Regions from separate parts of the Filifactor alocis ATCC 35896 genome, predicted to be linked through region 2. Evidence: a T-box and tRNA genes for the amino acid it is inferred to sense, from the RefSeq annotation. Region 2 holds a T-box; the other holds one or more tRNA genes.
What was found. A T-box is a leader RNA that pairs with one kind of tRNA and senses whether it is charged. The one in region 2 lies ahead of tyrS (tyrosine--tRNA ligase), so its partner is inferred to be a tRNA-Tyr.

Region 1: it encodes a tRNA-Tyr, which carries the amino acid that the T-box ahead of tyrS (tyrosine--tRNA ligase) is inferred to sense. The anticodon was not compared.

What each region holds. Positions count from the first base shown of each region.
Region 1 covers NC_016630.1:1,137,520-1,141,924, forward strand. The annotation lists gene HMPREF0389_RS08735 (polysaccharide deacetylase family protein) at 2-892, shown strand; gene HMPREF0389_RS04950 (hypothetical protein) at 1,260-1,793, opposite strand; tRNA gene HMPREF0389_RS04955 (tRNA-Trp) at 1,912-1,986, opposite strand; tRNA gene HMPREF0389_RS04960 (tRNA-Ile) at 2,044-2,120, opposite strand; tRNA gene HMPREF0389_RS04965 (tRNA-Pro) at 2,127-2,203, opposite strand; tRNA gene HMPREF0389_RS04970 (tRNA-Ser) at 2,217-2,307, opposite strand; tRNA gene HMPREF0389_RS04975 (tRNA-Lys) at 2,334-2,409, opposite strand; tRNA gene HMPREF0389_RS04980 (tRNA-Lys) at 2,426-2,501, opposite strand; tRNA gene HMPREF0389_RS04985 (tRNA-Gly) at 2,520-2,593, opposite strand; tRNA gene HMPREF0389_RS04990 (tRNA-Tyr) at 2,657-2,741, opposite strand; tRNA gene HMPREF0389_RS04995 (tRNA-Thr) at 2,752-2,826, opposite strand; tRNA gene HMPREF0389_RS05000 (tRNA-Asp) at 2,855-2,931, opposite strand; tRNA gene HMPREF0389_RS05005 (tRNA-Val) at 2,937-3,012, opposite strand; tRNA gene HMPREF0389_RS05010 (tRNA-Glu) at 3,048-3,122, opposite strand; rRNA gene rrf (5S ribosomal RNA) at 3,128-3,244, opposite strand; tRNA gene HMPREF0389_RS05020 (tRNA-Ala) at 3,417-3,492, opposite strand; rRNA gene HMPREF0389_RS05025 (23S ribosomal RNA) at 3,557-4,405, opposite strand, start outside.
Region 2 covers NC_016630.1:898,295-902,699, forward strand. The annotation lists gene HMPREF0389_RS04005 (thymidine kinase) at 1-75, shown strand, start outside; tRNA gene HMPREF0389_RS04010 (tRNA-Leu) at 254-339, opposite strand; gene tyrS (tyrosine--tRNA ligase) at 537-1,769, opposite strand; T-box leader at 1,896-2,098, opposite strand; gene HMPREF0389_RS04025 (ClbS/DfsB family four-helix bundle protein) at 2,322-2,861, opposite strand; gene HMPREF0389_RS04030 (GyrI-like domain-containing protein) at 2,874-3,488, opposite strand; gene HMPREF0389_RS04035 (helix-turn-helix transcriptional regulator) at 3,549-4,405, opposite strand, start outside.

The DNA.
Region 1 (4,405 bases), 240 kb from region 2:
CATGAAACGCAAATTTTTACTACTGTTCACCGTCTTTTTTCTTATGATTCCACAGCTATCTTTTGCTAATGTGAATCATACAGGAATTCCGATTTTAATGTATCACCATTTCACAACAGGAAATGATGTTAATTCACCGACCGTGTCACAAGCAAATTTTGAGCGTCAAATGAACTACTTATACGAACACGGATACACCACTATTCATCTAAATCAATTAGAAGATTTTTTAGACGGAAAAATTCAACTTCCTGCAAAAACAGTTGTTATCACAATGGATGACGGGTACCGCAGCAACTATGAAATTGCCTACCCTATTCTAAAAAAATACCATATGAGAGCAACACAATTTCCAATCGTAGAAAATATCGGAACCTTATCTGAATATACAAATTCCTCTCGTTTACCGCACTGTAGTGCAGACGAAATGAAAGCAATGAAAGACGTGTTCGAGTTTCAATCACATACTTATAACACCCATTATCTGACAACTGATAAAAAGTCTGCCCTTATTACAAAAGATTATAATGATGTCTATGCAGACTTATCCAAAGCGTCCACTACACTTGCGATGTTAGATTGTTCGCCTTATGCATTTTCTTATCCTTACGGTTCATATAACGACAATATAAAGCAGGTACTAAAAAATATTGGTGTAAGAATGGCAGTTACCGTTCGTCCGGGTAGAGTGACCAGACAGTCTAACAAACTGGAACTACCAAGATACAACATTTCCGGTACAATTAATTTTGAAGACTTCAAAAAAATCGTTTCAGAAGATCCGGATGACGTTATCCAAGAATTTATCACAAAAACAGGTGCCCCTGTTGATAACAGCAACATCATCAATATTACAACAGAAAAAAATCCGGAAACATTTAATGTACAATAAAAGATTATGATACATAAAAAACCATTCTCTTGGATTACCCAAAAGAATGGTTTTTTATTCGTATAAATAATATCTAAGTTTTCTAACTCAATAACATCATTCATCCATTTATATCTCAAGTACCTTTCAATTTCAGTTAAACAGAATTTCATTTCATAACTCTATATGCTATATGCTCAAAACAATCTAGAAAAACAATAATTTCATATCCTATTATTTTCTATTATCAGAAATTCAAATGAAAGCATAATATACTATGATGTCAATATTTAATGTATAGCATTCAAAGCTAAAAAAATGTATTCCTAAAACGATATCGCTTGGAAGACTAATTGTATAAAATGTTGTCAAAACATAAAACAATAATTTAACGGAATATTTTTATCTTAAATAAATAATTCTCATCCCTATCATTGAAAGACTTTTCAATTTCATTCACATTTGACCACTTAAAGGATATACTTGTATCTTTCTCCAGTGGCACAATAAAACAAAATTTTTGTAATGTTGCTGAAACACCTTCTACAATATCCTTGTCTTCTATTGGATAATCAATCTTGTGATATGAAATAAAATCAATCTCTTCATTAACCCCTATGCTCCAAAAATTGATTGGAATATTCTGCGGAAGAATAACCTCCACCATCCCCTCCGTTTCCTCACTTAATTCTAAGTCTATTTCATGTATCACATGAGAATTGTTCATGGCAGATTCTATATGTTTCAACAGGTACTGTTTTCCATTTATCATAACAATATTATTTTGTGGATATCCATTATCACCTTTTGGAAAAAACACCTCTTCCTTATTGTTCAACTTAACATGATTCCTACAAGCTACAAACAATATTATCATTGATATCATAAGCAATGCTATTGAAATCTTCTTATAAATACTCATATATTTTCCTCCTCTTAACTGCCCAAATAAAATGCTTTATTCTTTCATTGTACCACAGTTAAAAAAATAAAAAAGAACCTTCCCGAAACATTAAAATAACGTCTCAAAAAGGTTTTACTGGCAGGGGCGGCAGGATTTGAACCCACGGCATTCGGTTTTGGAGACCGACGTTCTACCACTGAACTACGCCCCTATGATAGTATTTACAAAAAAGTGAAAAGATACTATTTCCGTAGTATCTTTTATGTACTGGTGGGCTTAGCAAGACTCGAACTTGCGACCTCACGCTTATCAGGCGTGCGCTCTAACCTGCTGAGCTATAAGCCCATAAAATGGTCGAGGTGGAGGGACTCGAACCCCCGGCCCTCTGGTCCCAAACCAGATGCGCTACCAAACTGCGCTACACCTCGAAATTAAAAATACTGGCGGAGAAGGAGGGATTTGAACCCTCGCGTCCTTTAACAGACCTACTCCCTTAGCAGGGGAGCCTCTTCAGCCACTTGAGTACTTCTCCAATCATAACTCTAAAAAGCTGAATGTTGGTGACCCATCAGGGGCTCGAACCCTGGACACCCTGATTAAGAGTCAGGTGCTCTACCAACTGAGCTAATGAGTCCTAAAAAGACTTTGAATGGTGACCTATCCGCGACTCGAACGCGGGACACCCTGATTAAAAGTCAGGTGCTCTGCCGACTGAGCTAATAGGTCCTAAAATCAACTTTTCACTGGAGCGGGTGAAGGGGATCGAACCCTCGCAACCGGCTTGGAAGGCCGGGGCTCTACCACTGAGCTACACCCGCACGGTATCTTTATCAAGAACAATACTATTATATCATCTTTTCTTATGTTGTCAAGAGTTTTTTTGGTGGAGGAGAGTGGATTCGAACCACTGAAAGCGTAGCTAACAGATTTACAGTCTGCCCCCTTTGGCCACTCGGGAACTCCTCCTCTGTAAACATGGAGCTGGCAATAGGAATCGAACCTACAACCTGCTGATTACAAATCAGCTGCTCTACCGTTGAGCCATGCCAGCATATAAAATACCTTTTCGAAAATAAAGATGGCGACTCGAAAGGGACTCGAACCCTCGACCTCCAGCGTGACAGGCTGGCATTCTAACCAACTGAACTACCGAGCCACAAATGGTGGGACCAATAGGGCTCGAACCTATGACCCCCTGCTTGTAAGGCAGGTGCTCTCCCAGCTGAGCTATGATCCCATTCAATAACTATGTTTCTCTATTTTCTTTTTCTTTGGTGACCCCTAGGGGATTCGAACCCCTGTTACCGCCGTGAAAGGGCGGTGTCTTAACCGCTTGACCAAGGGGCCACTGGAATTGGCTACGACTTACTTTCCCGGGGGTCTGCACCCCAAGTATCATCAGCGATGAAAGGCTTAACTTCTGTGTTCGGGATGGGAACAGGTGTATCTCTTTCTCTATTGTAACCATATTCTTTTCTTTTGCTTCGCTTTTCGGCAACTTCTTTGTTGGATTTCTTCGTCAATCGGTCCTGTATCTCATATACACTCCCTCTTTCCTCATCATCCGCCTTGAATTTGCTCGAAAATACTTGCAAAACTGTCTTACTACATACTTGCAGTAATTTTTGTTAAGACTAAAATTGGTGGAGACAAGGAGATTCGAACTCCTGACCCCCTGCTTGCAAGGCAGGTGCTCTCCCAACTGAGCTATGCCCCCATTTCTATCATATATTCTTACTTGATGGATTGTACCATCAAAACTGCATAACATCTTCTACCTTCGGATCAAGTCCTCGATTGATTAGTACTCTTTCGCTTCATACATTACTGCACTTCCACTTTGAGCCTATCTACCATGTAGTCTTCATGGAATCTTACTTCTCTCGAATGGGAAATCTTATCTTGAGGCTGGCTTCGTGCTTAGATGCCTTCAGCACTTATCCTTCCCACACATAGCTACCCAGCTGTGCACTTGGCAGTACAACTGGTGCACCAGTGGTGTGTCCATCCCGGTCCTCTCGTACTAAGGACAGCTCCTCTCAAATTTCCTGCGCCTGCGACGGATAGGGACCGAACTGTCTCACGACGTTCTGAACCCAGCTCGCGTACCACTTTAATGGGCGAACAGCCCAACCCTTGGGACCTGCTACAGCCCCAGGATGTGATGAGCCGACATCGAGGTGCCAAACCTCCCCGTCGATGTGGACTCTTGGGGGAGATAAGCCTGTTATCCCCAGGGTAGCTTTTATCCGTTGAGCGATGGCAATTCCACTTTCTACCACCGGATCACTAAGCCCGACTTTCGTCCTTGCTCGACCTGTTTGTCTCGCAATCAAGCTCCCTTTTGCCTTTGCACTCTTCTCACGATTTCCGTCCGTGATGAGGGAACCTTTGGACGCCTCCGTTACTCTTTGGGAGGCGACCGCCCCAGTCAAACTGCCTGCCAAGCAGTGTCCTATATCATGATTCAATGATTCTAGTTAGAATTCAAGCAACACAAGGGTGGTATCCCAACGATGACTCCTACAAGGCTGACGCCCTATACTCTAAGTCTCCCACCTATCCTGTACATCTGTTACCTAAATCCAATGCTAAGCTGCAGTAAAGCTCCATGGGGTCTTTCCGTCCTG
Region 2 (4,405 bases):
GAATCTTATGTCGGCCTCTGCAGAAAACATTATATGGAAGGTGTTTTAAGCGAAGAAAACAGGAACAATAGGTAAGTTGCTCCTATTGTTCCTGTTCATAACAATCTATTGGTAAACGACAATATAATCTATCATACATATTGATACATCATTGATACAGTGAGTTTATCAACTCTTTTTGTCCTATAGACCAAAAAACAAAAAAAATAGAAAGTACCCATTTTCCAATGAATCTTTCTTCACAAAATATGTATGGTGCAGGTGGTGGGATTTGAACCCACACGGTGTTGCCACCGCTGGATTTTGAGTCCAGTGCGTCTGCCGTTTCGCCACACCTGCATTTAACTACTTGACTATAATATCATACTCCCTTATAGATTTCAAGAAAAATATTATAATATTTTCGGAAAACCTCTCATAAAGTATCCTAAACACAAAAGAGGCTTTCCGCTTTGAGTACAACCACCCGAAGTTCCTTGAAAAAATAGAATTTCAGGTGGCAATTACTCTGTTAAATCTAATCATCTCTTTCTTAACTATTTCATTTTAATTTGATGGAATTTTTTCTTTCCTTTTCGAAGCATAATCACTCCGTCTTGTAAGAACGAATCATCTATGATTGTTTTCGGTTCTTTGATAATTTCATCGTTTACCGCAACAGAACCTTGCATCACCAAACGACGACCTTCACTGTTGGATGGTGACAATCCCACTTGTTTCAATAAGTCTAAAATTCCAATTCCTTGTTCCAACTCTTCTTTGGTCAATTCTGTTGTCGGAGCATCCGCACTTGTTCCACCCTTGCCGAACAACTGTCTTGCAGCTTCTTGTGCCTTGATTGCTTCCTCTTCACTATGCACGATTTTGGTTACTTCAAATGCCAATACTTCTTTTGCCTTATTGATCTCTGCATCTTGCAACGCTCCCAAACGGCGAACCTCTTCCATCGGTAAGAAAGTAAGCAAAGCCAAACATTTTTCAACAGATGCATCTTCAATATTTCTCCAATATTGATAGAAATCGTATGGCGAAGTTTTTTCCGGATCAAGCCACACTGCTCCGGACATCGTTTTGCCCATTTTCACTCCGTCAGAGCGAGTCAACAGTTGAAATGTCATTCCATAAGCGGATTTTGCTGTTTTGCGACGAATCAAATCCGTTCCCGCAATGATGTTGGACCATTGGTCATCTCCTCCGAACTCCAACTTACAGTCATACAACTCATTCAATTTGTAGAAATCGTACGCCTGCATCAACATATAGTTAAATTCTAAGAACGATAAGCCCGCCTCACTTTGCATACGAGTTTTGAAACAATCCGCCGACAACATCCGATTGACAGAAAAATGTACTCCGATATCACGGATAAAAGGAATATACTCCAACTTCATCAACCAATCGGCATTGTTTACCATAATTGCCTTATCATCTGTAAAATCAATAAATTTAGAAAGTTGTTTCTTAAAACATTCACTGTTGTGACGGATGGTTTCTTCCGTCATCATGGAACGCATATCCGAACGTCCGGACGGATCACCAATCATCGCAGTTCCTCCACCAATCAAAATAATCGGTCTATGCCCCGCCAACTGAAGATGTCTCATTGCCATCGCTTGCAAGAAATGTCCCACATGCAAACTGTCGGCGGTTGGGTCATATCCTGTATAAAAAGTAACTTTCTCTTTGCCAAGCAACTCTCTGATTTCTTCTTCATGCGTTGTCTGTGCAATAAATCCACGCTCTAACAGTACATCATACACATTTTTCATCTTAATTCCTCCCAACTTTTTTCAAACATTCTCTTTTCAAACGATTCTAAGGTGCAAAAACTCATTTGCTCAAACGGCAAACTCCAAAATTTTTCCATAAAAAAAGCAATCCACACCTGTTTTTACAACAGGGGCGAATTGTCCGCGGTACCACCCTGATTATGCCGAATCGACATCACTTCATTTTGCTCATAACGGTAGCTGCCGTGTACCCTACTCTCGTTCAAATACAAGCTCCAAAGTGTATATTACAAATTCCCTGTCAATTCACACCAAACACTGACTCTCTGCAAAGGAACACTTGCTTTTCTCTTTTTCTTCGCTCTGTATGAAATTATCCCCAGTATAGTGGAAAAAATTTTTTTCGTCAATCTTTTTTCCAAAAACATTACAAAAACAATCCCTTTTCTGCACTGCAACAGATTTGTATTAAGCATGAAAGGAGGAAGTATTCACTCTTTTTACTCCCTCATACCATCCATTGTATCTTACTGCGATGAAATGATGTATCAGTCTCTGCTCTTATTCATTGGTGATTTGCATTTGTTTCATTTAATGGCTTACATTTTTCTGATGAGCTTTTAGCTTTTTCATCGCCCACTCATAATGACTTGAAGTTGCACTTACAAAATACGAACCGAGTGTACTGCCTCCCGTCCACTTATATACACCTTTGGAAAACAATTCTTCATTACTGAATGTTTCGGCTAACTCCAAGACTTCATTATGGGATTTATGAAACATATCCGTAGCATCTTCAAGAGAAGTATTCTGATGTTTTTTCCAAAATTCAACATTCATATCACCATAAGTTTTCCAGTTATACGGTTTAGGCAAAAACGTTTTTTCTTCTCCTTGTTGATTGGAATGTACCCAATTTAAAATAAGCTGATGCCATTCATAGAGATGAATGAAAATATCTCTTAAGTTCTTGTCCCTTTTCCAATGAGCTTCTTTTTTCTTTTCATCCTTTGAAAAATCGAACGGCGTACTTAATTCTTCCTGACTCATCTTTGAAATCAGTAAATTTAACTTTTCATAGTTTTCTTTGGCAGCAGCCATTAAATCATTTTTTGTCGTTGGTCTTGGCATCATCAATTCCTCCTATTTTACCGAGTATCTCAATATCGTTTTTTGTTTCTCTTCAGATGTTCTATTTTTATTGCTCAAATATATTTCTCTGTGGAAATCGTCTGTTCTTGTAAGCTTACATTCACTTGCAAACTGATCCATCCTCTCAAATGACTGAAGCTCATCATCATAACTTCCGACATGTAACATTTGAATGGATTTGCCATCTTCTATTTTTTGAAAATCTATCTCCTCATATAAATCATTGGGCTTTTTCTTTTTCACATTTTCAAGCGCCTCTGCAAATAGTTCTTGTGTAATAAAATCAGGTTGCTTAATCATCAATGTGTATTTCAGTTTATTTTTATCAAACTCTTGTCCTTCCGACTTTTTCCAAAGTCCCTCCAACGGATACACAGTAAAATCTGTAATCTCATTATCAGATTTACTTTTCACAGTAGATTTAAACAACATTTTAATGGCATAGGCAAGTGAATACAATGCAGATATTCTATCCGAAAAATCAGCTTCATTGGGATTACCTGTCCCTCTTATCAAAATAAATCTTCCCGGTGGTATGTCTATCACAATCGGTGTTTGTTTTACACCATAAATACTTTTTTCTTGTTTTCTCCATTCATACTTCATGATTCAATCCTCCTTACATTAGATAAGTTCATTTTACAAGAAGAAACATGACACCATCTGTCATATTATATATTTTTTTGCCATTTTATTTATCCTTTCTTTAATCTGCATTCGTATCTCTTTCGGTTCCAATACTTCTGCACCATCTCCAAATGAAAAAATATAATTGTATAGGCCGTAGTCGTTCGGTATCTCTATTTCTGTATATAAATTCCCATCATCGTCCTCTGTGATTTGTCCCTTTAACTCATCATACACACGAAAGGCAACTTTACGGTCAAACTTGACTTTGAGAATGACTGTATTTTTATATGGTATTTCTTTGTTCAGCATCAAATTCTCAAAACTGTCTTCAAACATCTCATCTTGAATCTCCAAATTTTTTATACGAGACAATTTAAAATATCTAAAATCATTTCTGAGCAAACACAACGCATATAGATACCAGTCCTGACCCTTAAAAAGTAATCTCGCCGGTTTCACTCTTCTCCTTGTTTCTTCTTCGTTACTGCTGAAGTATGAGAATGAAATCATATGTTTACTTAAAATTGCAGATTTAATATCATAAAAAGTTTTTTCGTATAACTTGTTGTTTTGCCAATTATTAAAATCAACTTCTATCCAATTCGTATTTTTTATGTTGAACAGTGCTGACAGTTTTATCAAGAGTTCATTCTCATGTTGTTTTGCTATACTGTCTAATCCATGAAGAGCGGACATAATCTGTTGTTTCTCCTGCTTGGAAAGTAGCGATTTGCTCAATACAAAATCTTCTGCAATCTCTATTCCCCCACCCTTTCCCTTCAACGCATAGATGGGAATACCGGAACTGCTGAGAGAATCGATATCGCGATAAATTGTTCTGACCGACACCTCAAATTTATCAGCAAGCTCACTTGCCGTAACTTTTCCTTTTT